3 regions of the Haematobacter sp. genome follow, and region 1 is predicted to be linked to each of the others. Evidence: riboswitches for the same ligand, from Rfam matches in the RefSeq annotation. Region 1 holds a riboswitch; each other region holds the start of a gene.
The links. A riboswitch is a leader RNA that binds a small molecule or an ion and turns the genes downstream of it on or off. The one in region 1 is predicted to bind cobalamin.

Region 1 (10,594 bases):
CGGCGGCTCGGCCAGGGATTTGGCGAAGACATGCTCGATGCTTTTCGCGATCAGGTCCTCTTTGGAGGCGAAGTGCCCATAGAACCCGCCGTGGGTCAGGCCGCAGGCTTTCATCACCTCGGCAACACTGACCGCATCAAAGCCCTTCGCGCGAAACAGTCGGCTCGCTTCTTCAAGGATGCGTGCACGGTTCTCGGCCATCTGCTCGCGGCTAACCTTCATCGTCGGAAACTCCATGTCTTCTGCTCTTGATGTATTTATGTTGTTCGTCATATTTACACAACAATGATGATGTTCATCATGTTTAATTGTCGGAAGGCCTCTATGTCACCCAGCATAACGACCGTGATCACCGGTGCCATCCGGCAGGGGTGCCACCTACACCGAATGCTTTGCCGCGACCTGTCATAGCTCGGCCTGATCCATTACAGATACAAAGGAAAATTCGATGAGTTTCAGAGCACTTCTCGCCACCAAACCCGGCGACAGGATCGAAACCAGCCTCGTCGATCTTCACGACAGCGCATTGATGGAGGGCAGCGTTACCGTCGATGTCGAGTTCTCGACGGTCAACTACAAGGATGCGATTGCCATCACCGGAAAATCTCCGGTCATCCAGAGCTTTCCGCTCATCCCCGGTATCGACCTTTCCGGAACTGTGCGCAGTTCGGACGACGCGCGCTTTGCCCCCGGCGACCGGGTGGTCGCAAACTCTTGGGGACTTAGCCAGAACCACCATGGCGGCTATGCCCAGAAAGCCAGGCTGAGCGGCGACTGGCTGATCAAATTGCCCGATGCGATCGGCACCAAGGATGCCATGGCCATCGGAACGGCAGGCTATACCGCTATGTTGGCGGTACTGGCGCTGGAGCACGGCGGCGTAACGCCGGACAGTGGCGACATCCTTGTTACCGGTGCAAACGGCGGCGTCGGATCGATCGCGATCACCCTACTGTCCGAGCTCGGCTATCGCGTGGTCGCCTCGACCGGTCGCATGGAACTGGCCAACGATTTGCTCGCGCTTGGCGCGGCAGAAGTCATCGACCGCAAGGAACTATCTGCACCCGGGGCCCCCATCGCCGCCCCCCGCTGGGCCGGAGCCGTTGACTCCGTCGGCAGCCAAACCCTTGCAAACGTGCTGGCGCAGACCCGGTATCGCGGGGTCGTCACGGCAAACGGCATGGCGCAGGGCACCGATCTTCCAACCTCGGTTCTGCCTTTCATCCTCCGCAACGTCACATTGGCCGGGCTCGATTCCGTCAACGCCCCGCAAAACGTACGACTGCAAGCTTGGCAGCGGCTGGCGACAGATCTGGATCTGGCAAAGCTCGCGCTGGCCACCCGCGTCGCGCCGCTTGGCGAGGTGCCCGCAATCGCAGGCCGGCTTCTGCAAGGCCAAGTGCAAGGGCGCGTCGTGATCGACGTCAACTCATGACCCATCCGTCTGACAAAGCCGGGCGAGTTCGACAGTCTTCGATGCGTCCGTCGTGGCACAAGCCACCCTGGCAAGCCCCTTACATCGCGGATCGGTAAGCATTGGGGACCATCGTCGAGTCGTTGGCGATTGCATCAGTCATTTAGATTATTTATGTAATCTAAATGATAGCCTGGAGGTACGCGTATGCAGAGAATCGCCGCACAAGACGGGGACGTATGATGAGGCCCTCCGTTCCGCTTGCCGCCCGTCTGTCAGAGCGTGGGCTGCACTACGGCTGGATTGTGGTAGCAACCACCTTCCTGACCATGCTCATCACTGCAGGCGCCGTTGGGGTGCCTGGAGTCCTGATTGGGCCGCTGGAAGCCGAGTTCGGCTGGACAAACGCCGAGATCTCTGGCGCCTTCGCGGTCCGCCTGCTGCTCTTCGGTCTAATGGGCCCTTTCGCCGCGGCCTTCATGAACCGCTTTGGGCTGCGACCGGTGATCCTTGCCTCGCAAACCCTGATCGCGGCTGGCATCCTTGGATCGTTCTTCATGACCGAGCTCTGGCAACTCACCCTGCTATGGGGAGTGGTGGTGGGCTTCGGCACCGGACTCACGGCAATGGTTCTAGGTGCGACCGTTGCGGCGCGATGGTTCGCCAGTCGGCGCGGACTGGTGATGGGCTTGCTGACCGCCAGCACCGCCACCGGCCAACTGGTCTTCCTGCCCATTATGGCCCGCTTGACGGAAAGCTTCGGTTGGCGGGGCGCGCTGATCCTGTCGCTGGCCACGCTGCTGATTTCCGCCGCAGCGGTGCTGGTGCTGATGCGCGACCATCCGTCCGACCTTGGCCTTGCCCCCTTCGGGGCGACGGCGGTGGTTCCGGCACCGCCGCGGCAAAGCCTTGGCGCAATGCTCGCCTCGCCGCTGGTGACCCTGCGCGAGGCGTCGGGGACGCGGATGTTCTGGCTGCTGTTCGGCACCTTCTTCATCTGCGGTGCTTCGACCAACGGGTTGATCCAGACCCATTTCATCGCGCTTTGCGGGGATTTCGGTCTGGCGGCGGTGACAGCAGCGGGGATGCTGGCGCTGATCGGCGTCTTCGACTTCGTCGGCACGGTCGGCTCGGGCTGGTTGTCAGACCGCTATGACAGCCGGTGGCTGCTGTTCTGGTATTACGGCCTGCGCGGGCTGTCCCTGGTCTGGCTACCGTTCAGCGATTTCAGCCTCTATGCCCTGTCGATCTTTGCGATTTTCTATGGCCTCGACTGGGTGGCAACGGTGCCACCAACGGTAAAGCTGGCCAGCCAGCATTTCGGCGACCGGTCGAACATCGTTTTCGGCTGGGTCTTTGCAGGCCACCAGTTGGGCGCCGCGGCAGCGGCCTGGGGTGCGGGAGCCACGCGCACCGCCTATGACAGCTATCTTCCCGCCTTCTTCGCCGCCGGCGTCCTGTGCCTCGTCGCCGCACTTGCCATCGTCGCCCTAGGGTTCGGTGGCACCGCGCGGCGGGCGGCACTCTCCTGAAATGACGCGGAGGCGCACCCACCGCCGCCCACTTACACCCGAAGGAAGTTTCCCATGACCCGTTCCGACATCATACTTGCCGCCCCGGTTCGTACCGCGATTGGCAGTTTCAACGGCAGTCTGAAATCCATCCCGGCGACGGCGCTTGGGGCCACGGTCCTGCGCGAAACCCTGGCTCGTGCAGCTCTCGATCCGGTCGAGATCGGCTCGGTCATCATGGGCAATGTCATCCAGGCGGGCAACCGGATGAACCCCGCGCGGCAGGCCGCAATCCATGCCGGACTGCCGGTCTCGGTTCCCGCGCTGACGGTCAACCGCGTTTGCGGATCTGGCGCGCAAGCCATCGTCAGCGCCGCGCAGGAGATTTCGGCCGGGGTGGTGCCGGTGGCGCTGGCAGGCGGGATGGAGAACATGGACCGCGCGCCCTATCTTTTGACAGAGGGACGCTGGGGCTATCGCATGGGCCCGGCGGAGATCCTCGACAGCCTCCTGACCGACGGTTTGAACGATGCATTTTCGGGCCAGCATTCCGGCTGGCATACCGAGGATCTCGTCACCCGTGCCGGGCTGAGCCGTGCAGCGCAGGATGCCTTCGCACTGCGCTCGCAACAGAATTTTGCAGCGGCGGAGGCAGCGGGGTCGTTCGCGGCCGAGATCACCGGGGTCGAGGTGAACACGCGGAAGGGAACCGAGGTCTTTCTCCGGGACGAGGCGCCCCGCCCCGATACGACCGCTGAGGCGCTGGCACGGCTGAAACCGGCTTTCCGGCCGGACGGAACAATCACCGCCGGCAATGCGCCGGGGCTGAACGCCGGGGCCGCAGCCGTGGTGGTTGCCGACCGGGTCTGGGCTGAGCGGCGGGGCCTTGCGCCGATGGCCCGGCTGGCCGGCTATGGTGTGGCGGCGGTGGAGCCGGGGCTCTTCGGCCTTGGCCCCGTGCCCGCCGTCGAAAAGGCGCTGGCGCATGCCGGCTGGACCCTGGGCGATCTGGAGCGGATCGAGATCAACGAGGCCTTTGCCGCCGTGCCACTTGCCGTCGCGCAGGAGCTTGGCCTGCCTCTCGACATCATCAATGTCGAGGGTGGCGCCATTGCCCATGGCCATGCCATCGGCGCGACCGGGGCCGTGCTGGTGACGCGGCTGCTGCATTCGATGCAGCGAGACAGCCTGTCACGCGGGATGGTGACCCTGTGCATCGGTGGTGGTCAGGGCATTGCACTGGCCGTGGAATTGGTCGGATGACGGCTATCTCGGCGTCATCCACCGTCCAGCATGATCGGCGGACCCAACGCCTGCTGGATGCGCCGATCCTGCCGCTGCTGATCCGCATGGCCCTGCCCAATGTGATGATCATGCTGGCACAGGCCTCGACCGGGCTGATCGAGACCTTCTGGGTCTCCAAGCTCGGCACCAACGCATTGGCCGGCATGGCGCTGGTCTTTCCGGTGGTCATGCTGATGACCACGATTTCGGCCGGTGCGGTCGGCGGGGCGATTTCGTCATCGATCGCGCGGGCGCTCGGCGCGGGCCGCCGAAATGAGGCCGACGCTCTTGTCCTGCATGCAGTGGTGGTCAATCTCGTGATCGGCCTCGCCTTCTCGATCCTGTTCCTGATCTGGGGGCGGCGGATCTACGCAGCACTCGGCGGCAGCGGGGAAGAACTGGAGGCGGCGGTGCTCTATTCCAACGTGGTCTTTGCCGGAAACGTCTTCACCTGGCTGATGAACGGGCTGGCCAGCGTCATCCGAGGAACCGGGAACATGCTGGTTCCAGCCATGGTGACAGTTCTGGGCGTGGTCTTTCTGGTGCCCGTATCGCCCCTGCTGATCTTTGGTGCAGGACCCGTCCCCGCCATGGGGATTGCGGGCGGCGGCCTGGCACTGGTGCTTTACTACATCGCCGGAATGCTGGTGCTTGGCGCCTACGTCGCCTCTGGCCGCAATCCGGCGCGGTTCCGCCTGAAGCCACTTCGGTGGGCGCTGTTCTGGGGTATCCTGCGGATCGGCGCACTGTCATCGGTCCAGTCGCTGCTGACAAATCTGGTGATCGCGGGATCGACCGCGATCATCGCGGCAAAGCTGGGGGTCGAGGCGGTGGCGGGCTTCGGCACCGGCATCCGGCTCGAATACCTGCTGATCCCGCTGGTCTTCGGCATCGGCGCACCGCTGGTGGCGCTGGTCGGCACCAATATGGCTGCGGGGCAGCACCGCCGCGCTCGGCAGATCGCCCTGACCGGGGCGGTCCTGGCCTTTACTGTGACCGAGGTGGTGGGGCTGGTCGCTGCCCTGTTCCCGGTGGCTTGGCTGACGCTTTTCAGCGCAGAACCCGGCATGATCGACGCCGGGCGCGCCTATCTGCGGATTGTCGGGCCGTTCTACGGCTTCTTTGGGCTGGGGCTTGTTCTCTACTTCGCGGCGCAGGGGCAGCAGAAGCTGTTGATGCCGCTGGCCGCCGGTTTGTTGCGGCTGACAATCGCCCTTGGTGGCGGCTGGCTGGCGCTTGAGGCGACGGACGATATCCGGGCGCTTTATGCCGCATTGGCGCTCGGGCTGGTCGCCTATGGGTCGTTTATGCTGCTATCGGCCTTGCGCGATCCGACGGGCCGGGCCATTCCGGTCCCAGGCGAAGCGAAGGGGATAGCACCATGAGGGTCAGCCGCGTCCAGGCCGAGGCGAACCGGCAGAGGGTGATCGACGAAGCCAGCCAGCTGTTCCGCGAACACGGCTACGACGGTATCGGGCTCAAGGACCTGATGCAGGCCGCGGGGATGACGCCGGGCGGGTTCTACAAGCAATTCGCTTCGAAAGACGATCTTGCCGCCCAGGCCACCGCCCGTGCGGTCGAGCGATCGTCCTCTCGCTGGACCGAGGTCGTTGACGCGAACCCCGATGCACCGCTCCGAGCCCTTGCGGCCTTCTACCTCTCGCCCGCACATGTCGCAATGCGGGATCGGGGTTGCCCCCTGGCAACGCTGGGTTCGGACGCCCCCCGCCACGCGCCCGAAGTCCGGGCGGAGATGGAGAAAGGTCTGCGTGCCCACCTCTCCATCGCCGATGCGGCTTTGGGAACTCCGGCAGGCGCGAACCCATCGCCTGCAGCGCTGGCGGCAGTATCGACCATGGTCGGCGCGCTCGTCCTTGCCCGCCTGACAGCGGATGAGGGCCTTGCGAAGAGTCTTCTGGAGACAGCGGCGAACCGGGTGGAGGAACTCGCGACAAGCCGGAAATAGGACTGCGATCAATGATGATCGAGCCTGCACTTACGGACGCCGGAAATCGGACGGAACCCAAATCCGGCGTCGCATCTGCGTCGGCGCGCGCGGTGCCCCATCAAACGCGCCATCTCTCCTCCAGTGACGTCGGCTCGCCCAAGCCGCCTGCTGAAAAGACATCGCGGTGCGCAGCAATTCAGTTGACATCACGGGTCGGTGATCCTAGCGCTCGGGGGACGGTTCCCTTCGGGGATCAAAAGGGAATGCAGTGCGGCTAACTTGGCCCATGCTGCGGCTGTCCCCGCAACTGTAGGCGGCAAGGCGGTCTTCGTTTACCACTGGGCCTGCGCCCGGGAAGGGGAAGACCTCCGTTCGAGCCGTGAGCCAGGAGACCTGCCGTCGGCCGATTTCACGCGCGAACACGTCGGGCGGGGTGTCCTGACGGGGGAAGTCTCCGGGCTGCGCCCGGCTATGGACCTGCGTTCGCAAGTGACGTGTCTTTTGCCCCAGGGGCTATGCATGTCCATCTTTTCCACAAATCCCCGCCGGCTGATGTTGGCCCTGCTCGCGCTTTCAACCTGTCCGGCGGGCCTGCTTCACGCCCAGGAAACCACGCTCGACACCGTGGTGATCACCGGCCCGCCCACGCTGGGTTTTACCACTCCGGCCACATCTGGTAGCCGCCTCGGGGTGTCCGTGAAAGATATTCCCGCCTCGATCTCCGTGGTCACGGCTGCAACCATCGCCGCGCGCGGGCAGACTGATGTGGTCGAAGCTGTCACCCAAGACATTCCCGGAGTGACCTCGGTCGCGGCGCCCGTGTTCGGCAGCGCCTATGCGCTGCGCGGATTCCAGGGCAACAATTCGGTGATGCAGCTCTATGACGGTACACGGCTTTTCCCCGGCCGGGGCAATATCAGCTTCCCCTTCGACAGCTGGCTCGTGGAGCGGATCGAAGTACTGCACGGGCCCGCATCGGTCATGCACGGCACCGGCGCCATCGGCGGAACGATCGACATCCAGCCCAAGCGTCCCTTCGCCGGTCCGATCCGGCAGGAGGTGGCTGCGCTGCTCGACAGCAACCTGCGCACACGGCTGGCCTATGACGCGGGCGGTTCGTTGAACGACCGGCTCAGTTTCCGCCTGAACGCCGTGGGCGACGCGTCGCAAGGCTGGGTCGACGATACCGACAGCCGCAATCTCGTCCTTTCCGGTGCACTGGCCTGGGAAGCGACGGACGATGTGAAGGTCACGCTGAGCGGCGCCCATGCGGATCGCGAGCCACCCGCCTATTTCGGTACCCCCTTGCGGGACGGAACGATTGTCGAATCCTTCCGGAACAACAATTTCAACGTCTCGGACGCCGAAAATCGCTTCCGCGACAGCTGGATGCAGCTTCGCACGGAATGGACCCCCTCCGATACCGTCGGTGTGGAATGGGTGATCTACGGCATCGACAGCCGGCGAACCTTCCGCAATGCCGAAACCTATCTCTGGGATCCCGCGACGGATCTGGTCACCGTGGATGAATTCCGTCGCATCCGGCAGGATCAGTCTCAATTCGGTACGCGCGCTAACGTGCGGTTCAGCGGTGATGTGGCGGGGCGGAGCAACCAGCTGCTTCTGGGCTTCGACGTGAACCGCGCCAAATCCGACTTTGCCGATTTCGCGGCCTACGCCCCCCGCTTCGTCGATCCGTGGCACCCGGAGGTAGGCCGCTTTCCGCTGCCGGATGACTTGGTCCCCCGCTATCACTCCACCCTCGACCAGCATGCAGTGTTCGCCGAGGACCGGCTCGAGATCACCGATCGATGGGCGATCAGCGCCGGCCTGCGCTACGACTGGTTCACGGTGGAGCGTGAGGATCACATATCGGCCGCGAATGACTTCTCCGCCGATTTTGAGGGGCCGGGTGGCCGGCTGGGCCTGACCTTCGCACCGAATACCGCGACCGTCTTCTATGTCCAGATGTCCTATGCGACCGATCCGGTGAACCTGCCGCTGCTCGACTATTCCGCCTCCATGACGGATTTCGACATGACGACCGGTAGGCAGTTCGAACTGGGCGTCAAGCAATCGGTGTTCGAAGGGCGCGGGGAATGGTCGCTGGCGGTCTTCGATATCATCAAGCGCAACCTGCTGGTATTCGACTCGGCGACCTTCGCCACGCAGCAGGTCGGGCGGCAATCCTCGCGAGGGGTAGAACTGGCCGGGGCGTTCCAGCTGTCCGACGACGTGAAGCTGGGCGGGAACGCCGCCTGGACGCGGGCGCGCTACGACGATTTCACCTCCATCAACTGGCTGACCTTCGAGGTGGAGGATTATTCCGGCAATGTGCCGATCCTGGTGCCGGAACTGTCGGGCAACCTGTGGGGGTCGTGGGATTTCGCTCCCGGATGGCGCGCGAACGGGTCTGTGCAGTTGATCGGAAAATCCTACTACGACTTCGCGAATACCACGAAGCGGGCGGGCTACGGTCTGGTTAACGTCGGCGTCGACTACGTGCCCGACGCGGCCTCCGTCTGGAGCCTGCGGGTGACGAACCTGCTCGACCGGGTCTATGCCGACTACCTGCGCACCGATCCGTCGACGGAGCGCGCGCAAGCCTTCCTGGGTCAGCCCCGCACGGTTGATCTCGCCTATCGGCGGAAGTTCTGACCCTTGCCGACCGGGCTGATCGAAGAACTGATGGCGGATCCGCGCTGCATCTGGAGCATGGGCGGGCCCGGCGCGGTGCTGGGTCTGGCGGGGGCCGATCTGGGCAGGCGGGGGGCGTTGCACCTGCGCCTGCCGCCCGACCTGCGCCCGTTGGCCTTCGAGGTGCTGAGTTCCGACCCGGAGGGCTGGAACCACGGCATCTCGCTTTGCCTGCCGGAGACGGTGTCGCACGCCGTCGAACGCGCCCCCGAGGGGGAGGTCGAGATTCCGACGGGGTCGCGACTGATCCGGCTCAGCCACCGCGGGCGGGACTGGATCGCGCGCGGCCCTCTGGGACGGCTGGAGGTCTGGGACCGCGATCCGCCGCTGCTCGGCGACACACGGCGCACCCATCCCGCCACCACGCCGGTCCCGGCGGGGCTGCTGCCGTTCGCCCATGCCTTTCCCGCCCATCCGTGCCGCCATCGCCCCGGCGTGGCGCGGCCTTTCGATGTAGAGGACCATGCCGCCTTCCAGCGTCTTCTGGCGCGGTTCGGGCCGCCCGATCTGGTGGCACTGAAGACGGCCGTACGGCGGGCGGTCCGGGCGGGGGAGGATCTGCCCGTTCCCGCCGGGCGCCATGGCCGGGCGCAACTTCGCGTGGCCCTGCGGCAGGAACGGCTGCTGGCGCCCTGCTTCCATCTCGACCGCCTCATTGTCCGGCACGACCCGCCGCTGGCCCGGCATCTGGGGATCGGGCTATGAACCGGCGCGCGGCGATTGCCGCTGCGCTGGCGCTGGCAGCTCATGCCCGCGCAGGCGGCGCCCTGTCGCCTGCGGGCGCCGGGGATACCGCGGGGGGCGTGGTTACTACGGAGCTCATCCTGACGGAAACCTGTCTCGCGCTCGGCCACGGCCCCGCCGCCATCGGTAATCGCGGGCTTTATCAGCGGCTGGTGGGAGATCCCGCCCCCGGCGCGGCGTTGGACCTCGGCCCGCTGAACGAGCCGAACCTCGAATTGCTGCGCCGTCTGGCCCCGCGACTGATCCTTGCCGCCGCGTGGCAACAGGCGGCAGCGGGCCGGCTGGAGCGTATCGCCCCGGTCGAATGGCTGCAGACCCTGCCGCTGGAGGGCGCGCTGACGACGGCCCGCGCGCTGGCGGATCAGATGGCGCGCATTCTCGGCCGCGATTCCGGTCCGCTGCTGGCCCGGCTGGAGGATGCGCTGACCCCGCTCGGCGCGCAGCGGGCGCTGATCGTGCGGATGCTGGAGGATGGGCGGCACATGATCGTCTTCGGTCCGGGTTCGCTGCCCGGTGACGTGCTGTCGGCCATGGGGCTGACCAATGCCGCGACCGGCAGCATGATCTGGGGGGCGCGCAGCACGGGGCTGGAGGAACTGGTGGACCGGGACGGCCCGGCGGTGCTGGCCATCGGCGGCGCCGGGTCCGCCGGTCCCTTCCTGGACGCGCTGTCCTTCAACCTTGCGGACCGGCTGCGGCCGCTGCCGCCAGTGTTTCCGGCGGGCGGCGTGGCCTCCGCCATCCGCCTTGCGACGGCGATCCGCGCGGCGATGGCATGATCCGCGTATTGATCCTGCTGCTCTGGCTGCCCGCGCTCTGGCTCTTCTGGCAGGAGGCGCGGGATCTCGCCCCCGCCGGAACCATCGCGGCGATGATCTGGCCGCAAGCCGGCGACGTGGGACAGATGATCCTCCACCTTTCGGCGGCGCCCCGGCTGGTTGCGGCGCTGCTCTCCGGCGCGGGGCTGGCGCTCTGCGGTCTGCTGCTGCAACGCGT
Region 2 (10,594 bases), on a different contig from region 1:
CGATCTCCTCCGCCAGCCCGTGGTTGTGGGGGTAGCGGGCTGCCTCCTCCGTCATGGCGGAAGAGCGGGGATCACTTGCGAGATGGCTGATGGAGACCAGTTGCCCCGGTGCCGCCAGCATCATGGCAAGCTGGTCGGTGCAGAGGTTCACCGAGACGACGCGTCTGGAGACGGCGGCGGTCCCTGCTGCGGGGCTGGACGCAGGGGCCTCCGCTCCGGCGCGTTTCTCCCCTGCGGATACCGGAGGGGCGGACGTGTCCACGTGAGCGGCGCTCGGAGCAAGGGCATGGGGCGTCCTGCTGTCTGCCGAAGCGTCTTGCGCTGTTCCGGTCGCAAGGCCCGCGACAGCGGCGGAGGTTGCGAACAGGGGAGTCGGCCCCCGCTGCGCGGCAGAGACAAGGGCCAAAGATGCGCGACCGATGACGCGCTGTCGCGTGACGCGATCCCGCCGCGCAGCAGAGAGAGGGGTCAGAGACGCGCCCCTCCCCGGTGCGGCATCCGGCCCTCCTTCCGGCATAAGGGCGGCGCGTCCGGCGACTCCGGTGAGGAGGGTTTCTGCAACCGCCAGGGGTGCCGCAAAGGGTGCTTCCGATGCGATGCCCGAAACGGTTCCGGGAACCTTGAGCCGCCCCGCTTCAAGCCCCGCTCCGGTGGCCCCGGTGAGGGCGAATGTTTCTGAAACCGCCGATGCGCTGACCGAAGCGGTGCCGAGAGCCGCGATGCGCCCCGCTTCAAGCCCCGTATAGGGCACGGGCATCGACGTCAGGAAAGGTCGAGAGAATGGGGTAAGGACGGCGGCCGCAGGGAACGCGGGCGCCATCGAAGCGTCGGTCTCCGTCCGGGCGGCAAGCTCCGCGGCCTGCGCGGAAACCGCGAAGGTGAGAAGCGCCGTCCCGATGAGCCGTGCTACCATTTCGCCTCCAGCCCGAGATAGGCCTGCCGCCCTTGGTTTCGGAAACCCCAGACGTCCATGTACTCCTTGTCGAACAGGTTCACCACGCGGGCGGTGGCGCGGAGGTTTTCCGTGAGATCGTAACCGGCGGCGAGGTTGACGAGCGTATAGTTGCCCAGTTCCTTCGTCTCGTAGAAGCCCCAGTACTGCGTATCGTAATTGCCCGCCACGTAACGGATATCGGCGGTGAGCGATCCGCGACCGTTCAGCACCTGCTGCGTGGCGCCCAGACCAAGCTCATGCCGGGGGCGGCGCACTTCCACCGTGCCGTCAGGGTTCTTTGCGTCCAGATAGGTGTAGCTGACCGACAGACGCAGATCCTCCGTCGCATCGAACCGCCCGGCGATCTCCACCCCTTCACGCGGGCTCTTGCCCCGCTGGTTGATGTAGCTCGCCCTCCCGTCCGGGGCGGCGCCATAGACATAGGTGATCTCGTCTTCCATCTTCTCGTTGAAGTAGGTGACGTCGATCAGCCCGCGTCCGTTCAGCAGTTCCGCCTCGACGCCGATATCGTAGCCGGTGTTGCGCTCAGGCCTCAATGCGGGATTGCCGATGGTGTAACCGTCATTGGCGAAAAGCTCGTAATAGGAGGGTTTCACCAGTCCCCGCCCGGCAGAGGCATGCACACGGAAAGCGCTGTCCGGGATCTGCCACGACAGGCCGATGTTCCAGCTCGTGAAATCCTCGAACGTGTCGAAATCGTCATGGCGGAGGCCCGCCTGCACATCCACGCCCGTGTCGAAGGAGCCGCGGTATTCCACGGCCACCGAATTGTTGGCGCGATCATAGTCGCGGGCAGTGTCGTTCTCGTCCTCCGACCGTTCGAGCATGACGTTGAGCAGGTGCCGCGCCTCGGTCACCGGCCGGCCGTCCAGCCCGTAGCTGAGCCGGTATTTCAGCGCGCGCGTCTCCCCCCGCGTCTCCGCGGCCTCCGTCGTGCCCTGCCGAAAGACCGAGTTCTGAAATTCCAGCCGGTTGACGAGCCGTCCTTCCAGCATTTCGTATTCGGCCCAGAGGGAGCCGGTGAACTCCTTGCGCTCCCCCGTGAGGTGCGGATCGTCGATCAGATAATCGCGATAGCCGGTGGCGGCATAGTTCGTCGCGTCGTAGCCATAGTTCTCTTCGGAATGCCGCAGGGTAAAGCCGAGCTTCAGGGCCTCCGTCGCCTGCCAGTCGCCGGTCAACCCGATGGTGCGGCGGTCAATCCCGTCTTTCTCGCTGCCGGTGAAGGCGGGGTTGTAGCCGTGATCGTCCCGCTTCGAGACGTTGAAGGACAACCCGCCCCGCTCCGTCCGCTGGGTGACCCAGCCGGAGGCCGCATAGCCGTTGCCGACCTCCACCGCACCGCCGTAATGCGTGCCGATCTCTCCCCGCCGGGTGATGATGTTGATGACCCCGGCAGACGCATTCGAGCCGAAATAGACCGACTGAGGGCCGCGCAGCACCTCGATCCGCTCGACATTCGCGGTTTCCAGCCCGGTCAGGATATACTCGTCATTGCCGCCCGTCGCCGGAACCCCGTCGATGAGGATGAGGGTGTGGTTCGCCTCTGCGCCCCGGAGGCGGATCTGCGTGAAGCTGGGGCCGGCGGAGGTGACGGAGACGCCCGGCACTCCGCGGAGCGCGTCCTGTACGGTGCGGATGCCGCGCTCATCGATCTCCGCCGCGGTTATCACGGTGAAGGCGCGCCCATAGGCACCCGCGGCAATGGGGGTAAGCCCGCCGGACAACACGATGCTGTCCAGCATCACCGGAGAGCCGGTCTGGGCATGAGCGGCCAGCGGGACATGAACGGCCAGCGGGGCGAGGGCGGTAAGAACTGTGATCGTCCTGATGCCAGTGAAGGTCATCGCAGGGGCCTTTCCAACGCGATGCCGCATACATGGCGGCCCGCGAATTGCAGAATGGCCTGATGGGAGTCCCGCAGGCCGGTGACGTCACCTCTGCGGAAGGGCCGCTTTCCAGACGCACCCCGCGCCGGAAATGGGTGAGCGCTGCGGCAGGTCTCCTGGCTCGCGGGTCATCGCTCGGGCCGGTCTTCCCGGAGGCGGACCTCCAGTGACGTTCTTGGCCGTCGCTCGCCGCTCACAGTTGCGGGGGCAGCCGCGGTCTTGCCCGAAGGCGCACCGCAGTTCCCTTTTCATCCGGCCTTACCGGAACCGAAGCAGACCATGGATGATCCGCTCCGCCGATTCTTGTCAAGCGCGAAGGGGGGCGCCCCCTTCGCGAATGGCCGGATCAGTTGGGCGAATGCCCGTTGCCCATGCCGGCCTTGCGGGCCTCCACATTGAATACGACCGGGACTTCGCCCGCGTTTTCGAACACAAGAACCGCGTCCATCCGGTCGGCAGCGGACCACAGACGGGTTTCGGGCGCGGTGAAGCTCACATGCGGGCCGGTGGGGCTCAGGTGCACGGTCTCTCCGGCGGGAATGGTGATGGGGCCTGCGGAAGTGGTGGCAACCATGTTCCGAAAACGCTCTGCCGTACGGAGGCTCGCTTCACCCTTCGCCGGGCGGATGGCGACCAGCCGGTCATCGGTCGCGCCCGCATTCGTGACGGAGAAATAGCCCTGCGGTGCCTGCCCGTCTCGGGTCGTCTCGAAAGCATAGGGATGCCCGACCGTCAGATCGCCCGCGCGGAAATCATGCGCGAAGGCGGGGGTGGCAAGCAGAAGCGACATCAGCGGAAGGCTGCGAAACATGGATACTCCAATCATACTGGGATCATACTGGACCTGCCGGCGAAGCGGCGGGCACGCTCCCTAACAGAAAGGATCAGGGCATGCGAGGCGCAGCGTTCCTGATTTTGCCATAATTTTGTGCATAACCGGTATGATCGCGCGACATTATGTCGCGATGTCAGCCCGCCGGGCAGCCCAGCATATCCACCGCGCCCCTGTCGCCGATAAGCGTGATGCGCAGCCGGGAACGGTCCAGCGCCAGCGTCTCTCCGGGAGGGGGAACGAGATCCGCGGAGGCCGTCACGCCATGGGCCTCCCGCCGCGTATCGCTTTCCGACACCCAGACGGAGGGGTCCGGTGTCTCAAACACCGCAAGTTCCCGTCCCCCAAGCGATGGAGCCTGAAAGGAGGCCGTCACGCGGAGCCCGTCCGGGATTGCCTCCACACGGCAGCGCAGGCTCTTTACCCCTGCCATGTCTGCATCCAGCGGGCCGGAGGCCAGGGCCGCGCGGATTGCCGGGTCCGGCTGCTTCGTCACCGGCAGGACGGCGTCGATCCGAAGATCGACCGGCACACAGATGTCGCGGCAGACCCCCAGCATGACATGGCTCCGCAGCGAAATGGGCTGATCCGCATTCCGCGCGCGGATTTCCAGGGGCAGGACCAGCTCGCGCGTATAGCCGACCGTGCGCATTCCGTTCAGCTCGAACACATGCGGCGCGGGCCAGTGCAGCGTCACATCCGCCAGGTTCTCCGAGCCGCTCCAGTCAAAACCGGGCGGGATGCCCGCATCCCCCGGTGCGCGCCAGTAGGTCTTCCACTGGTCGGCGAGCGTCAGGCGGATGGCCGCGAGATGGCTGCCATCGGCCTGCCGCCAGCCGGGAAGAACCTCTGCCTGCACCACGTCCTGCGGACGCGTTGGGGCGGCATGTCCCGCGAGGGCAGGCAGCAGCGTCGCTGCGGCAAAGGCGAGGAGGGGGAGCGGGCTGAGCATCATGGCGGGACTGTCGGCGGGATGTCGCAGGACTTGAAATCACATTCCGGCGAAGAGATGGCATTGTCTCCCATGCGACGCAATCTCCGCTTGTGCCGATAGTCCGGTGCGCCATCTTATGCTCATGAGCAACAGGACCACGCATATGTCTGACCTGGGGGGCAAGCTCCTCATCGCGATGCCCGGTCTGGGCGATCCGCGGTTTGAAAGGAGCGTGATCCTGATCTGCGCCCATTCTCCGCAGGGGTCCATGGGGCTTGTCGTCAACAAGCCGGCTGCGGATATCAGTTTTGAGGCGCTGTTGGACCAGCTTTCCATACCCCACCTCGGGGGCCGCTGCCCGATCCATGTCGGCGGCCCGATGGAAGCCGCCCGCGGCTTTGTCCTCCATTCGCCGCAGATCGATGAGGAGGAGGCCGGGACGATAGAGGTCGGCCCCCACTTCGCGATGACCACCACGCCCGATATCCTGCGGGAGATCGCGCGCGGCACTGGGCCGGGGCAGGCGCTCCTGGCGCTGGGCTACGCAGGTTGGGGCCCGGGTCAGTTGGAGAACGAGATTCTCCGCGATGACTGGTTGGTGTGCGACGCGCTTCCCGACCTCGTCTTCGCCGCCGACAACGGAACGAAGTGGCTTGCCGCGATCCGGTCGATGGGCGTGGATCCGATAAGCCTGTCGGCCTTCGGCGGCAGGGCCTGAGGGTTCCGGCGTTCGGCGCGGTGGCCGCAGTGGCGGACCTCGCCATCGCGTTCCTCCTGTGCGAGCGCGACCGATGTCGTCGCCTTGCGGGCATCCCGTCCGATGAGCATGCGGCTCAGCATCCGGTCCCCCTTTCTGAGGCGCGCCACCGGCAAATCCGGCGCAGCCTTTGAACAGAGAATGCGGCGCAAAAGGTCCCTGAGCCAGTCACCGCGCAGCCGGATCATGGGATCTGACAGCCTGCTGAAAAAGTTCGCAAGGGTCATGCCTGCGCTCTGGGAATCGGCAGATCTGACCCGGACTTGCCTGAAGCGTGTCGATTTTCGGCTGGTGTTCGCAGAGGGTGAAGGATTCCACGCCACGCGGGTCCAACGCGGGTCTGAAACCCTTTCTTCGGCAGCCTGCTAAGCTGATCGGTCAAACGGATCGGTCACGGGCCGTGGGGCGGCGGCACGGCGCAACCTGTCGTTGATCGCGCGCCCCAACCCGGTTTCCGGGATGGGTGAGACGGCGATGACCGTTCCGGGGCCGGTGTCGATTTCCCGCATGTAGTGAAAGAGGTTGGCCGCCGCTTCCGTCAGATCACCTGCGGGAGAGAGGTTCAGCGTGGCGCCCGCATCCTGGGGCCCGAAGCCGAGCCATGCCTCCCCCGGTGCGGGCCGGGTGGCGAGGCGCATCTCGGCCCGCGGCGCGTAGTGGGAGGAGAGCTGCCCCGGCGCGACGGGCCGCGCCGGATCGGCCGCGGGCGCGGGGATCGCACGGCCCAAAGCGGCTTCCAGATCCTCGAGCGCCAGCCCGCCGGGGCGGAGCAGCAGCGGTGCCTCCAGCAGCCCGACGATCGTCGATTCCACCCCCACGGCGGCCTCTCCGCCGTCGATCACCGCTTCGATCCGCCCGTCAAGACCGTCGAGCACATGGGCCGCGCGGGTCGGGCTGACCCGGCCCGAGGGATTGGCGGATGGCGCGGCCAGAGGCCCGCCGAACCGGCGGAGCAACGCCTGTGCGACGGGATGCGCGGGCACCCGCACCGCCACGCTGTCATTGCCCGCCGTGACCAGCGGCGACAGCCCCGCTTCCGGCAGCAGCGGCAGGACGAGCGTCAGCGGCCCCGGCCAGAAGGCGCGGGCCAGCCGCTCCGCCTCCGGCGTCAGCCGGGCATAGCGGCCCACGCCTGCCAGATCGGCGACATGGATGATGAGAGGATTGAACCGGGGCCGCCCCTTCGCCTCGAAGATGCGCGCCACCGCGTGATCCTGCCGCGCATCGGCGGCCAGCCCATAGACCGTTTCCGTCGGCAGGGCCACCAGCCCCCCCTCTGCCAGAAGGCGCGCCGCGGTCTCTATCCCCGCGCCGTCAGGGGCGAGACGGCGTGTGGTTCCAGTGACGCTGCGTTGGGGCTTGCCGGTCATGTTGCTTTGTTTAGCCTTCGTGCCAGTTGATGCCGAGATACGCGCCCGGGCGGTCGCCGCCAAGGTGCGAGGGGAGAATTCGATGGCTTTTCGCGCGCCGGTGAAGGATCAGACCTTCATCTTCGATCATATCGTTGGTTTTCAGGGCCTCTCCGCCACAGAGCCCTATGCGGATGCCACGCGCGATCTGGCGCAGCAGATCCTCGATGAGGCGGCCAAGCTGGCGGGGGATGTCCTCGCGCCGCTGAACCGGGCAGGCGATCTGACGCCCGCAAAGTTGGAGAACGGCGTCGTCCGCACCTCTCCCGGCTTTGCCGAAGGGTATCGCGCCATCGCGGAGGGCGGCTGGGTCGGCATGTCGGCGGCCCCGGAATTCGGCGGGATGGGCCTGCCGATCACGCTGGCCACGGCGGTGAACGAGATGTTCTCCGGCGCCTGCCTGTCGCTGCACCTGAACCCCCTGCTCACCCAGGGCCAGATCGAGGCGCTGGAGCATCACGCCACGGATGAGCTGAAGCGCCTTTACCTGCCGAAACTGACCTCCGGGGAATGGAACGGCACGATGAACCTCACCGAACCCGGCGCGGGGTCGGATGTCGGCGCGCTGGTGACGAAGGCGGTGGACAACGGCGACGGCACCTTCGCGATTTCGGGGCAGAAGATCTTCATCACCTGGGGCGACGGGGATTTCATGCCCAATGTGTGCCACCTCGTGCTGGCGCGGCTCCCCGATGGCGGGCCGGGCGTCAAGGGGATCAGCCTGTTCCTCGTGCCGAAGCTGCTCCTCGATGAGGACGGCGAACCCGGACCCAGAAACGGCGTGCGCGTCGTGTCGCTGGAGCACAAGATGGGCCTGCATGGCTCGCCGACCTGCGTGATGGAATACGACAATGCGACCGGCTGGCTGATCGGCGAGCGGAACGGCGGCATCAAGGCGATGTTCACCATGATGAACAACGCCCGTCTCGGTGTGGCGACCCAGGGGGTCGGCGTGGCGGAGGCTGCCTGCCAGCAGGCGCTGGCCTATGCGCTGGACCGCAGGCAGGGCAAAACGCCGGTGCCGGGCCGGGGCACGATCATCGACCATGCCGACGTGCGGCGGATGCTGGCCGGCATGAAGGCGCAGACCTTCGCTGCCCGCTGCATCGTGCTGGACTGTGCGCTCGCCCTCGACATGGCCAAGGCCACGGGCGAGGCGGAGTGGGAGGCCCGCGCGGGCGTGCTGACCCCCATCGCCAAGGCCTTCGCCACCGATACCGGCAACGAGGTCACCCAGACCTCCATCCAGATCCACGGCGGCATGGGCTTCATCGAGGAGACGGGCGCCGCCCAGCTTGCCCGCGACGTGCGGGTCTGCGCCATCTACGAGGGGACGAACGGCATTCAGGCCGCCGATCTCGTCGGCCGCAAGATGATGGACGGGGGGGAGGCGATCAACCGCCTGATCGACGAGATACAGTCCGGGGCGGAGGCCGCGAAACCCGACCATCCGCAACTGGCTGAGGAGGTCTGGAACGCCGCCGAGTCGCTCCGCGAGGTAACGGACTGGCTCGTCGCCCAGCCCGTGAACGACCGCTTTGCCGGGTCCGTGCCCTATCTGCGGGCCTTCGCGCTGGTGCTGGGGGGATCCTACCACCTTCGGGCCGCCTGCTCCGACCCGGCAGAACGGGAGGCGCTGGCCACCTTCTTCATCCGCCGGATGCTGCCCGACCATGTTTCGCTCCTGCGGCAGGCGCATGAGGGGGCTGCGGGGCTCTATGCTGTCACGGCAGAGGAACTGGCGGTTTGAACGCGCTGCGCTATCCGCTAGAGGCGCCGCCCGCACCGGGTGACGTGGCCGAAATCGCCGAGGGCGTGTTGTGGATCCGGGTGCCACTGCCGCTGCGCCTCGATCATGTGAACGCCTATGCCTTCGACGATGGCGATGGCTGGACGCTGGTCGATACCGGTTTCGACACGCCCCCCACGCGCGAGATGTGGGAAGCTGTCCTGTCGGGCCCGCTGGCGGGCCGGCCCGTCCGCCGGGTGATCGGCACCCACCACCACCCGGACCATATCGGCCTTGCCGGATGGTTCGTGGAGAAGCACGGGGCGGAGCTGGTCACCACGCGAACGGCCTTCCTCTTTGCCCGGATGCTGCGGCTGGAGGCCCATGATCGCCCGCCGGAGACACAGCTTTCCTTCTGGCGGGCCTGTGGCATGGATGCGGCGATCTATGACAAGCGCGCGAACGACCGGCCCTACAACAGTTCCGATGTCGTCCATGCCATCCCCGGCACCTTCCGCCGCATCGCGGAGGGGGATGCCATCCACATCGGCGGGCGGGATTTCGAGGTGCATATCGGCAACGGCCATGCGCCGGAGCATGCGACGCTGTGGAGCAGTGACGGCAGCCTCGTGATTGCGGGCGATCAGATCCTGTCCACCATCTCGCCCAATCTCGGCGTCTATGCGACGGAGCCGGAGGCCGATCCGGTGGGCGACTGGCTGGAAAGCTGCACGCGTCTGGGCCGTTATGCCCGCGAGGGGCAGTTGGCGCTTTCCGGGCATAAGCTGCCGTTCTTTGGGATCGGGCCACGGCTCGCGCAGATGATCTCCGGCCATGTCGCGGCGCTCGACCGTCTGGAGGAGGCGCTTGCCACCCCGCGTCGTGCGGCGGAGTGCTTCCCCTTCCTGTTCCGCCGCCCGATCGGCGAGAGCGAATATACGCTCGCGCTGGGGGAGGCGGTCGCCCATCTCAACCACCTGACCCAAACGGGCAGGGCGCGGCGCTACCGCGAACCGGGGAGCGAGGCGTGGCTCTGGAAGCGCACCTGACATGAGGTCCGGGATCTGGGAGCCAGGGGTTGGGAGCCAGGATCTGGGGGTAGGATCTGCGGCCCGGGAACTGCGGGGCAGAACGGCAACGTTCTGTGCCCGTGGCGCGGCTGGTCCTTCCGTTGGTGGTGACAGGGGCCTCCTGATAAGCTATCGCTTCGGAACGAAGAACTGACAGGAAGGCGAGATGATGCAGGACCACGCCCAATCCCCCGCCCACGAGCATGGCACGATGGATATCTCCGCGCAGGAGAAGACCTTCGAGGGCTTCATCCGCTTCATGACCTACGGGACGGTGGTTGTTCTGCTCCTCCTCATCTTTCTCGCGCTGACCACTCTCTGATCATGCGGGCATTCTGCGGGGCGGAGGTTGCCGTCCGATGAACGCTGCAGGCTGGCTGCGGCTTGTGGCCGTGGTGTCGATGCCGCTGTGGCTTGTCGCCTGCGGCGCGGCGGAAAAGACATGGGCGCCCGATGCGGCGGTGCAGGCGGCGACCTATCGTTTCGATGGGCCGCCCATGCTGACGCTCTATACCGCGATCAACAACAACACCGGAGCGGGGGAGCACTCCGGCCTGATGATCAACGCCGATCAGCGCGTCCTTTTCGACCCTGCCGGAAGCTGGACACATAGCAAGGTGCCCGAGCGGAACGATGTCCATTACGGCATCAGCGCAGGCGTGGAGCACTGGTATGTCAACTACCACGCCCGCCCGGCCTATCACGTGGTTCGTCAGGAACTCGTGGTGACACCCGCCGTCGCGGCAGAGGCCAAGCGGCTGGCAGAGGCCTATGGCGCGACGCCCAAGGCGATGTGCGCCCGCGCTGTCAGCACCGTCCTGTCCCAGCTTCCGGGCTTTGAGGGGATCGGGCGGACCTATTTCCCGAAGACGCTGATGGAGGAATTCGGAGAGATGCCGGGCGTCGTCACGACCTATTTCTACGATGACGACGAGGACAATTCGAACCCGCTTCGGCAGCAGGACCATCCCGATCCGATTCGCTGACCGTGATTGAGCGATCATCCTTCACGGCCTTCA
Region 3 (10,594 bases), on a different contig from region 1:
CCCGCACTCGCTGCCCGTATCCCTGCGATGGAGCAACTGCGGCTGGAGCGGTCGTGGGCGGGCCATTATGAGGTCAATTCACTTGATCACAACGGGATCGTCGGCGCGCATGATGAGATCGGCAACCTGATATTCCTCACCGGCTTTTCCGGCCATGGGGTGATGCATTCTCCGGCGGCGGGGCGTGCCGTCGCGGAGCTGGTGATACAGGGCGGTTACCGCAGTCTCGATCTGTCCCCGCTGGGCTATGGACGGATCCGTGCCGGGGAGCCGCTCCATGAAACCGTGGTTTATTGAGAGGATGGACGATGAGGTTTGCTGACAGGGTTGTTGTCATCACGGGGGGTGCGCAGGGCATCGGGCGGGCCTGCGCGGAACGCTTCCTTTCGGAAGGCGCGAAGGTTGTGATCGGCGATGTGGATGCCTCCAGGCTGGCACGCACGGCTGGGGAAATCGGCACGGCGGAGACGGTGCTCCCCGTCACCACGGACGTGTCGCGCAAGGCCGATGTGGATGCACTGATCGCGACGGCTGTCGCGCATCTGGGACGCGTGGATGTGATGGTCAACAACGCCGGGGTCTGTCCTGTCGCCGATTTTCTGGATTTCACCGAAGAGCAGTATGACCGGACGCTTGCCGTGAACCTGAAGGGGGCCTTTCTGGGCACCCAGGCCGCAGCGCGGGCCATGATCGCGGCCGGGCGGGGGGGCGTCATCATCAACATGTCCTCCATCAACTCCGGTCTCGCCAATCCCTCGGTCGCGCCCTATGCGATTTCCAAGGGCGGCATGAATCAGGTCACCTCCACCGCCGCCGTGGCGCTGGCGCCCCATGGTATCCGCGTCTGCGGCGTAGGCCCCGGCACCATCGCGACGGAGATCATCAAGGGTGCCTTTACCGAGCGCGCGGGGATGGATGCGATCCTCGCCCGCACACCCATGGGGCGGCTGGGGGAACCGGAGGAAGTTGCCGGTGTGGTGGCATTCCTCGCCTCCTCCGACGCGTCCTACATCACGGGGGAGACGATCTACCCCGACGGGGGGCGGCGGATACTCAACTACACCGTTCCCGTGCGGGAGTGAGCGATGGTCTTTTTCAGCGGACCGCCGAAAAACCATTCCGGGGTTGCTCTGAGGTGGAGATCCTCCCCCCATTGTTGGAAATCGCCCCGGAAACGGCGAGTTTTGGATTGTGACCAGACCAATTACCTGACGTTCAACGTAAGTCCGGGCCGATGCCCGCCGTTTCAGCAGCCTGTTGAACCCCTGCGGCGCGCGCCATGAAGGTCGATCTGAACGCCGATCTGGGCGAAAGCTTCGGCCCTTGGGTGATGGGCGACGACATGGCGATGCTCGATCTCGTTACTTCGGCGAATGTCGCCTGCGGGGGCCATGCCGGCGACCCGGAGACGATGTTCGACACACTTCGCGCCGCTTCGGCCCGTGGCGTGAGCGTGGGTGCCCATCCGGGTTTCGCGGACCGGGAGGGCTTCGGACGCCGGGTGATCCCGATGCCCGCGGCGGAGATCGGGCGGCTCGTGGTGGCGCAAGTTGGGGCGCTGACGGGCATTGCAGCGCTCGCCGGGGCGCAGGTGCGCTACGTCAAGCCGCACGGGGCGCTCGGAAATCTGGCTGCCGATGATCGCGACGTGGCGGAAGCCATCGTCGGCGCGGTCGCCGCATTGCCGGGAAGGCTGGCGATACTGGCGATCTCGGGCACGGTGCTGGAGCAGGCGGCGCGGGCGGCCGGTCTGCCTGTTTACTCGGAGATATTCGCTGATCGGGCCTATCTCCCGAATGGGCGGCTTGTGCCGCGCACGCGGGAGGGTGCCATGCTGCACGACGCAGACGAAGCGGCGGAGCGGCTCATCCGGTTTCTGGACAGCGGCCGGATGCCGGTGCTCGGCGGCGATCCGATCCCGCTCTCCGCACAGTCCATCTGCGTGCATGGCGATAGTCCGGGCGCGGTGGGCATGGCGCAGCAGGTCCGCAGCAGGCTGGAGAGGGCGGGTGTCACCGTCGCGCCCTTCGCGCCGTGAGGACGCCGGTTTTCCGCCCGGTCGGAGAGCAGGGTCTGCTGGTCGAGTTCGGCGATGAGATTTCCGCGGACATCCATGCCCGCGTTCTTGCGCTGGACAGGTCGCTCAACGCATCGCCCTTTGCCGGCTTCCGGGAGGCCGTGCCCGCCTACGCCGCTCTCCTGATCCGCTTCGATCCGCTCCTGACCGATCACGGCATCGTCCGCCGCACGGCGGAGGCGCTGCTGCACGCCCCGGCCAGCCCGCTGGCGCCCTCGGCATTGCGGGAGGTGGCGATCTGCTATGACGAGGATTTTGCCCCGGATTTGGCGGCGGTAGCCCGCCACGGCGGGATGACGCGGGAGCAGGTGATCGCCGCGCACCTGGCAGGCGAGTATCGTGTCTTCATGTATGGCTTCGCGCCGGGCTATGCCTATCTCGCGGGCGTGCCGGAGGCGCTGCGCATGCCGCGGAAACCGGCCGCTGTCCGGGGTATTGCCGCGGGGAGCGTCGTGATCGCGGGGCCGCAGTGCCTTGTCACCACGCTCACCACGCCGACGGGGTGGTGGATCATCGGGCGATCACCCACGGCGATCCTGACGGGTGATCCTGCCGCGCCGTTTCTTTTCGACGTCGGTGACAGAGTGCGCTTTCGGCGCGCGAGTCGGTCGGAATACGAGGATATGAAATGACCGGAGCCCTGCTGTCGGTCATCTCCGCTGGCCCGCATGTCTCGGTTCAGGATGGCGGGCGGCCGGGTCTGATGCGGTTCGGTGTTCCCCAATCCGGCCCGATGGACCGTATGGCTTTTGCCGCGGCGAATATCGCGCTTGGCAATCCGCCGGATGCGCCGGGTATTGAGGTGTCGCTTGGGGGGCTGACGCTCGAATGCCTTTCGGGAGAGGTCGGCTTTGCCGTGGCGGGCGGTGGCTTCCGCATCGACCATGCCGGGCGACGTCGTGGCTCATGGACCGTCGCCACCCTTCGCGCGGGCGAGGTGCTGGTCATGCGGCCGGGACAATGGGGAAGCTGGTGCTACCTCGCGCTCGCCGGAAATCTGCTCACGCCCATCTGGCTGGGGAGCCATGCCACCCATGCGCTGTCGGGCTTCGGCGGTGGCAGGCTCCAGGCAGGACAGAGGCTGGAGATCGCGGAGGCCCGGGGGGCCACGGCGGGCGACATCCCTTGCCCGGTCTTCGCCCGTCCGCGTCGGTGCGTGCATGTGACCCTCGGCCCTCAGGACAGGTTCTTTTCAGCCGGGGCGCTGGAGACATTCCTTTCGATCTCATGGCGGATGACGGACGCCTGGGATCGGATGGGCGTGCGGCTTTCCGGTCCGGCGATCGCGCCCTCTGCCGCGCTCGACATGCCTTCCGAACCGATCACACGCGGGGCCGTGCAGGTTGCGGGCGACGGGGTGCCCACCGTTCTGCTTGCGGACCATCAGACAACGGGCGGGTATCCGAAGATCGCCACGGTGCTGGACTGCGACCTTGACGCTTTCGTTCAGTTGCGCCCCCATGATGAAGTGAAATTTCAATATGTTGCTCCGGAACAGGCGGTCCTTCGCGCGCGCGCCGCTGCGGCAAGGGCGGCGCTCTACAGACAGGGGATCGAACGGCGGGCGGCAGCGGCGGTGCTGTCTCCCTAGCCGCTGTCCGGCAGGCGTCCTTCCCATGTCCCGGATTGCACAAGGGCGGCTGTTTCGCTCACCACGGTCCGTTCGAGATAGCCCAGCAGGCGGGAGGGGTGGCGGTCCACCGGCACGGTCAGCATGAGCTGCCAGCCGGCCCGCGGATCGACCAGGGGCGCGATGCGAAGGCTGCCCCGCCCGATGTCCTCCCGAATGGGCGACGCGGGAAGCACGGTGTAGCCAAGCCCGTTTAACACCATATCCTTCAGAACCGAAAGACTGTCCGCTTCCAACACGACATTTGCGGTGACCCCCGCCGTCTGGACGAGTCTCTCTACCGTCTCCCGCATTCCGTGCCGGCTGCCGGAAAGGATCATCGGCAGGTCCGCCAGCCGCCGCGCTGCCACCGGGACCGACTGGTCAAGCCCGCTGTCGGCAGGCCCCACAAGAAACAGCTCCTCCTCCAGCAACGGGGAGGCGCGGAGCCATCGCAGCGGTTGCGTTTCGTAAAGGATGGCGATGTCCAGGTCTCCGCGTCGCAGCCAGTCCATCAGGAACGCCGAATAGGCGCTGACGATCCGAAGCCGTGCCTCCGGGTGAGCGCGGCGAAACGCGCGGGCCAGCGGAATGGCAAGGATTGCGGCCACGGTCGGCGGCATGCCGATGGAGGCTTCGCCGCGCAGGGGTACATCGTCTCCGCCAAAGGGCAGGCTGCGGATCGCCTCCAGTTCCCGCATGATCTGCCGCGCGTGGAGGAGCAGTTCCTGCCCCGCTTCGGTCAGCTGCATGCCCCGTCCGTGACGGCTGAACAGCCGGGTGCCGAGTTCCTGCTCCAGCAACCGGACCTGCCGGCTGAGCGCGGGCTGCGCGATATGCAGCCGCTCGGCCGCCCGCGACAGGCTTCCGAGTTCGGCGACATGCAGCACGGTGCGCAACTGGGCGATATCCATGGGTCAGCAATAGCGCGATGGGGGAGCCCGCGGTAGCCGTCTCCTCCCGCCCTTCCGGTCGGTTAGCAGGCTGCTGAAAAAGCCCTGAAGTGTCATGCCCATGCGCCGGAGATCGCAAATCGGCCCGGAAACGTACGGAAATATATAGGTTTCCGGCTGGATTTCGTCAGATGGCGAACGATTTCCGCTCCAACACAGGCCAAAAGCCTTTTTCAGCCGCCTGTCAGAACCCTGGGCGCTATCCGGTGACCGCCCGCCATTGGCCCCATGCCCCGGCTTGCCGGGCGGGCTGCAATGGGTTACGGGTCGGCTGTCGGTTTCCGAGAGGAATTGAAAGGGAATCCGCCGCCAGCCCGTCTGGCGAACCGGAACTGCCCCCGCAACTGTAGGCGGCGAGGAACACTGTGAACATGCCACTGTGGTGCAGACCATGGGAAGGCCGCAGTTTCCGTTGACCCACCAGTCAGGAGACCTGCCGACGTCTGAACGCAACACGGCCCGGACGGGGTGTCCGGGGAGGTGCCATATGACGTCTGTCCAGCGGGTGCCCAGCTGCGCCCGATCAGCCACATCTGCACAACGGCCCATGGCCGTTCCTCTCCGCATCCGCCGGGACCATCACCCTGATCGGAGAGCTCGCATGATCGCGCGAAACATTCTGGCCGCCCTGCTGGGCGCAGCGGCCCTGGCATCCCCCGCGCTGGCGGAAAGCCCCTATCCGCTTCACCTGACGAATTGCGGTATGGACCTGACCTTCGACGCCGCTCCCGCCAGCGCGGTGACAGTCGGGCAAGCGGCGACCGAAGTGCTGTACGCGCTGGGGCTGGGCGACAAGGTGGCGGGCACCGCCGTATGGTTCACCGATGTGCTGCCTGAGTTCAAAGACCTGAACGCCGGGGTGGAGCGGCTGGCGGACAATGATCCGAGCTTCGAGGCCGTTGTGGGAAAGCGCCCCGGACTGGTGGTGGTTCAGTATGAGTGGCACGTCGGGCCGCATGGCATCGTGGCCACGCGCGAGCAGTTCCGCGATGTCGGGATCCCCACCTATATCCTTCCGGCCGACTGCTGGAAGAAGGACAATGCCGTCGGCTCGGACGGCACGCGATCCGCGATGTTCGAGATGGAAAGCATCCATGCAGGGGTGCGGGAACTCTCCCGCATCTTCAACGTGCCAGAGCGGGGCGATGCGCTGGTGGCCGATCTCCGTGCACGGGAGGAGGCTGCCACAGAAAAGGCACAGGCGCTGGCGTTGAAGGACGCCTCTGCCGTGTTCTGGTTCTCCTCTGCGGAGATGGACGTCGATCCCTACGTCGCCGGTCGCAAGGGTCCGCCCGCCTATATGATGGAAAAGCTGGGCCTCAGGAACGTCATCGCAAGCGACGAGGAATGGCCGGTGGTGAGCTGGGAAACCATTGCCCGCGCCAACCCGAGCGTCATCGTGATTGCCCGGATGGACCGTCGCCGGTTCGAGGCGGATGACTATGAAAAGAAGCTCGCCTTCCTGAAGTCGGACCCGGTCGCCAGCCAGATGGACGCGGTGAAGGAAAACCGGATCGTCGTGCTGGATGCGCATTCCATGGATCCCTCCATCCGTAATGTAAGCGCGCTTGAAACGCTTGCCGATGCGCTGCCCTCCTTTGGTCTGAAATGATCGCTGACATCAATCTGCGCGCGCGCTTTGCCGCCCCGGTCTGGATTGCCGCGCTTGGGGTTGGTGTCCTTGTGCTGGCGATCCTTGCCGGGGTCGTCATCGGTGAGATGCCGCTGCCCGTGGAAACGGTTGCAGCGGTCCTTGCGAACCGGTTGCTGGGGGCGGCGCAGCCTGTCGATGCGATAGATGCGGCAATCATCTGGAACTACCGGCTGCCGCGGACACTGGTCGCCGCGGCCTGTGGGGCGGGGCTGGCGCTCTCCGGTGTCGTGCTTCAGGCCCTGATACGCAATGCGCTGGCCGACCCGTATCTGCTGGGCGTGTCCGCCGGGGCATCGACGGGGGCGGTCGCGGTGACCATCCTCGGGCTTGGCGGCGGCGCGATCGGATTGTCGGCGGGGGCCTTTGGCGGGGCAGCGCTGGCGTTTCTGCTGGTGGCGGCGCTTGCTCGTGCGGCGGGCGGCGGACCCGCGCAGCTTGTGCTTGCCGGGATCGCCGGATCACAGCTTTTCAACGCGCTGACGAGCTTCTTCATCGCCAAATCGGCAAATGCGGAGCAGGCGCGCGGGATCATGTTCTGGCTGCTGGGCAACCTGTCCGGGGTGCGTTGGCCCGATGTGGCGCTGGCGGTTCCGGCCGTGCTGCTCGGGCTGATCGTCTGCATCGGGCATGTCCGCGCGATGGACGCATTCTCCTTCGGCGCGCGTTCCGCGGCTTCGCTGGGGATTTCGGTCCGGCGGGTTCACCTGCTGCTGATCGGCGCGACGACGCTGATGACCGCCGTCATGGTGAGCCTCGTCGGCTCCATCGGTTTCGTCGGTCTGGTCATTCCCCATGCTGTCCGGTTCGTGGCGGGGCCGCGGCACGGGGCGTTGGTGCCGCTTTCCGCGTTGACGGGGGCGGTGTTCCTGATTGCGGCCGATATCGTATCCCGCATGCTCATTCCCGGGCAGGTCGTGCCCATAGGCGTGGTTACCGCTCTGGTTGGGGCGCCGGGCTTTGCGCTCATCCTGATCCGCAACCGGAGACGCTCATGAGGGTTCTGGTCAAAGACCTCGGCTGGCGCGTGCAGGCCCGGTCGCTGGTGGAGCGTGTGAGCCTCGACGTGGCATCGGGTGAGACGCTGGGACTGATAGGGCCGAACGGATCGGGGAAATCCACGCTCCTCCGCCTTATCGCCGGGCTGGTTCCGCGAGGTGAGGGGGAGGTGTGGCTGGATGGCGCTCCGCTGTCCCGGCTCCACCGGCGGGAGGCTGCCCGCCGTATCGCCTTTGTCGAGCAGCAGGCCGACACAGTGGAAGCGCTGACGGCGCGGGATGTGGTCGAACTGGGCCGAACGCCATGGCTCTCCGCGCTCCGGCCCTTTGGGGAAGGGGATGACGCCATTGTGGAGGACGCGCTGGCAGCGGTGGAAATGCGTCATATGGCGGCGGCGCTCTGGTCAACCCTGTCCGGCGGGGAGCGCCAGCGTATCCATATCGCCCGCGCGCTCGCACAGCGTCCGCGGCTGCTGCTTCTGGACGAGCCGACCAATCATCTTGATATCCACCACCAACTCGGCCTTCTCCGGCTGGTGGGACAGCTTCCCGTGACGGTGATCGTGGCGCTCCACGACCTCAATCAAGCCATGGGTTGCGACCGGATCGCGGTGATGGACGGCGGCAGACTTGCCGCCTGTGGCCCACCGGAGGAGGTGCTGACACCCGCGCGGCTGGCCAAGATCTTCCGCGTCGATGCCCGCCGCCTGACCGATCCCGCCGACAGGGCGACCATTCTGCGTTTCTGCTGCCTTGAGGAGTGACGATGCGATACGTGAAACATGCCGCCCTGATGCTGGCGCTGATGGCGGGTCCGGTCCTTGCCGAGACCCATGACGTGAAGATGTACAATCGGAGCGAGAACGGGGCGATGATCTACGAACCCTCCTACCTCCGCATCGCGCCGGGGGATACGGTGCGCTTCCTGTCCACCCAGCCCGGCCACAATGCCGCGACCATCGACGGGATGATCCCCGCGGGCGCCGACCCATTCAAATCGAGGATCAACGAGGACTTTGCTGTCACGCTCTCTGTCCCCGGTTCCTACGGCATCAAGTGCTCGCCCCATTACGCGATGGGCATGGTGATGCTGATCGACGTGGGTGAGCCTGCAGAAGCCGACCTGCCGCCCGACCTGCCCAAACGGGCGTCGGAGCGGTTCCGGCAGATTCTGGACGCGCGGCCGGATGCCTGATCCGTTGGAAGTCATTCTGATCGGCATTGGCACGGGAAATCCCGAGCATATGACGCTTCAGGCGATCCGGGCGCTGAACCGGGCGGATGTCGTGCTCCTTCCCCGCAAGGGGGCGGAAAAGGGCGATCTGGCCGCGCTCCGCCGGAGCCTCTTCGCGGATGTGGTCAGCAACCCAGCGACGCGGATGGTCGAGTTCGACATGCCCGTCCGCGATGCGTCGATCCATGACTATCTCGCGCGCGTTGACGACTGGCACGATGCGATTGCGCGCGCCTGGCAGGCCGCGTTGTCCGCATATCCCGACACGCGTGTGGTCGCGCTTATGGTCTGGGGCGATCCCGCGCTCTACGACAGCACGCTCCGCATCGCGGGCAGGCTCGGGCGACCGGCGCGCATCACGGTCATTCCGGGCATCATGGCGCCGCAGGCCCTGACCGCCGCGCATGCCATTCCCCTGAATGCGGTGGGGGAGCCATTCCTCGTCACCACAGGACGGAGGCTCCGGGAGGAGGGTTGGCCGGAGGGGGTGGAGACGCTTCTGGTGATGCTGGACGGGGACTGCGCCTTTCGGACGCTCGACCCGCGGGGCGTGACGATCTGGTGGGGGGCGTTTCTCGGCATGGCAAACCAGATCGTCGATCACGGCCCGCTGGCAGAGGCTGGCCCGCGTATCGCGGCGGCGCGGGCTGCGGCGCGGGCAAAACATGGCTGGATCATGGATACCTATCTTCTGTGCCGTCACTCGGCGAGCGCACCGTAGAGGATCAGCGTTGGCGCCTCCTCCCGTTGCGCGACGGCCAGCCGCCCGGCGAGACCGCCCACCGTGTCACGGTGGAGGGATTGGCGCGGGGTCGATACGCCTTCGGCCATGAGCGCGGGGGTGTCCTCCGGCAGGCCCGCCGCGATCAGCCGCTGGGCAAGCTCGGGGAAGGTCGCCCGCGCCATGAAAACCGCCGTGACTGCGCCCGGATCCGCAAGGGCGGACCAGTTCAGTTCTTCCGGCAGCGCGCCGGTCACGTCATGGCCGGTAACGAACTGCACCCGCCGCGCGACACCGCGCCGGGTCAGCGGAATGCCAGCAGCGGCGGCGGCGGCGCAGGGCGACGGCACGCCGGGGATGACCTCGAACGGGATATCCGCCTGGCGGAGGGTGGCGATCTCCTCCTCAAGCCGCCCGAATACGCCGGCATCGCCGGATTTCAACCGGACGACCCGGGCACCGGTCCGGGCGTGATCGACCAGCAGCCTGCTCACATGGGCCTGCCGGGGTGAGGCGCGGCCCGCCCGCTTGCCGACGGAAATCAACTCCGCGCCGGGGGGCGTCATGTCGAGGATCGGACCGGCGGAAAGGTCGTCGTAGAGCACGACCTCTGCCCGGCGCAGACGGTCCGCGGCCTTCACGGTCAACAGCTCGGGGTCGCCCGGACCGGAGGAGACGAAACTGACGAAGCCGGTCATGAGGCCCTCGCGATCAGGTGAAAGAACGTGCCGCTGACGGTTCCGCGATGGGAGCCCGTCTCCGCAACGGGCGCGCCGTCGGCGTCCTCGACGCGGGCCAGCGGCGCGTCTGGCTGCGACAGGATTGTGGAATAGTGGAATTCGTGCCCCCTGAGCCGCGTTCCCGCCGGGAAACCGGGGAGTGGCACCCGCAACTCCGCCATCCGGTAGCCGAGATGCATGCGTCGGGTGGCGTAGCTGGTGACAAGGCCAAGCAGCCCCGCCATCCGGTGCGAGGTGCCCTGCGCGTCAACCAGCGCCTCGCCCAGCACCATGTAGCCGCCGCACTCCCCGTGCACGGGCCGCGTCGCTGCGAACCGACGCAGACCCGACAGGAACCTTTCCGCCGCCGCGATCCGGCCCGCGTGAAGTTCGGGATAGCCGCCGGGCAGCCAGCAAACCCCCGCATCGGGGGGCGCCTCATCGGCAAGCGGGGAAAACGGCAGGATTTCCGCACCCCGCCGATGCCAGCCGTCCAGAAGATGGGGGTAGGCAAAGGAAAAGGCCGCGTCCCGCGCCAGGGCAATCCGCTGTGCAGGCGGTGGCAGGTGCTCTGCCTCGATCGCCATCGCCCCGCCGGAGGCGGCGGCCTTCAGCGCGGCGAGGTCCAGATG

Region 2: it holds a riboswitch for cobalamin, as region 1 does, so the genes downstream of both, RT513_RS09590 (TonB-dependent receptor plug domain-containing protein) here and RT513_RS18680 (TonB-dependent receptor) in region 1, are expected to answer to the same signal.
Region 3: it holds a riboswitch for cobalamin, as region 1 does, so the genes downstream of both, RT513_RS03200 (ABC transporter substrate-binding protein) here and RT513_RS18680 (TonB-dependent receptor) in region 1, are expected to answer to the same signal.

Annotation. Positions count from the first base shown of each region.
Region 1 covers NZ_DAMDHB010000047.1:504-11,097, reverse strand. Annotated here, with positions in the region: gene RT513_RS18710 (TetR/AcrR family transcriptional regulator) at 1-237, opposite strand, end outside; gene RT513_RS18705 (MDR family oxidoreductase) at 449-1,435, shown strand; gene RT513_RS18700 (MFS transporter) at 1,657-2,946, shown strand; gene RT513_RS18695 (thiolase family protein) at 3,001-4,188, shown strand; gene RT513_RS18690 (MATE family efflux transporter) at 4,185-5,594, shown strand; gene RT513_RS18685 (TetR/AcrR family transcriptional regulator) at 5,591-6,175, shown strand; cobalamin riboswitch at 6,378-6,573, shown strand; gene RT513_RS18680 (TonB-dependent receptor) at 6,677-8,815, shown strand; gene RT513_RS18675 (DUF6925 family protein) at 8,819-9,559, shown strand; gene RT513_RS18670 (ABC transporter substrate-binding protein) at 9,556-10,377, shown strand; partial or broken gene RT513_RS18665 (iron chelate uptake ABC transporter family permease subunit) at 10,374-10,594, shown strand, end outside.
Region 2 covers NZ_DAMDHB010000012.1:28,290-38,883, forward strand. Annotated here, with positions in the region: gene RT513_RS09585 (ABC transporter substrate-binding protein) at 1-913, opposite strand, end outside; gene RT513_RS09590 (TonB-dependent receptor plug domain-containing protein) at 907-2,802, opposite strand; cobalamin riboswitch at 2,933-3,131, opposite strand; gene RT513_RS09595 (copper chaperone PCu(A)C) at 3,191-3,655, opposite strand; gene RT513_RS09600 (protein-disulfide reductase DsbD domain-containing protein) at 3,813-4,631, opposite strand; gene RT513_RS09605 (YqgE/AlgH family protein) at 4,774-5,328, shown strand; gene RT513_RS09610 (L-threonylcarbamoyladenylate synthase) at 5,733-6,737, opposite strand; gene RT513_RS09615 (acyl-CoA dehydrogenase) at 6,820-8,526, shown strand; gene RT513_RS09620 (MBL fold metallo-hydrolase) at 8,523-9,554, shown strand; gene RT513_RS09625 (aa3-type cytochrome c oxidase subunit IV) at 9,742-9,897, shown strand; gene RT513_RS09630 (hypothetical protein) at 9,935-10,561, shown strand.
Region 3 covers NZ_DAMDHB010000002.1:205,858-216,451, reverse strand. Annotated here, with positions in the region: gene RT513_RS03230 (NAD(P)/FAD-dependent oxidoreductase) at 1-297, shown strand, start outside; gene RT513_RS03225 (SDR family NAD(P)-dependent oxidoreductase) at 309-1,082, shown strand; gene RT513_RS03220 (LamB/YcsF family protein) at 1,280-2,038, shown strand; gene RT513_RS03215 (allophanate hydrolase subunit 1) at 2,035-2,709, shown strand; gene RT513_RS03210 (biotin-dependent carboxyltransferase family protein) at 2,706-3,668, shown strand; gene RT513_RS03205 (LysR family transcriptional regulator) at 3,665-4,600, opposite strand; cobalamin riboswitch at 4,898-5,095, shown strand; gene RT513_RS03200 (ABC transporter substrate-binding protein) at 5,241-6,251, shown strand; gene RT513_RS03195 (FecCD family ABC transporter permease) at 6,248-7,288, shown strand; gene RT513_RS03190 (ABC transporter ATP-binding protein) at 7,285-8,052, shown strand; gene RT513_RS03185 (pseudoazurin) at 8,055-8,483, shown strand; gene cobF (precorrin-6A synthase (deacetylating)) at 8,476-9,243, shown strand; gene cobA (uroporphyrinogen-III C-methyltransferase) at 9,222-9,941, opposite strand; gene RT513_RS03170 (cobyrinate a,c-diamide synthase) at 9,938-10,594, opposite strand, start outside.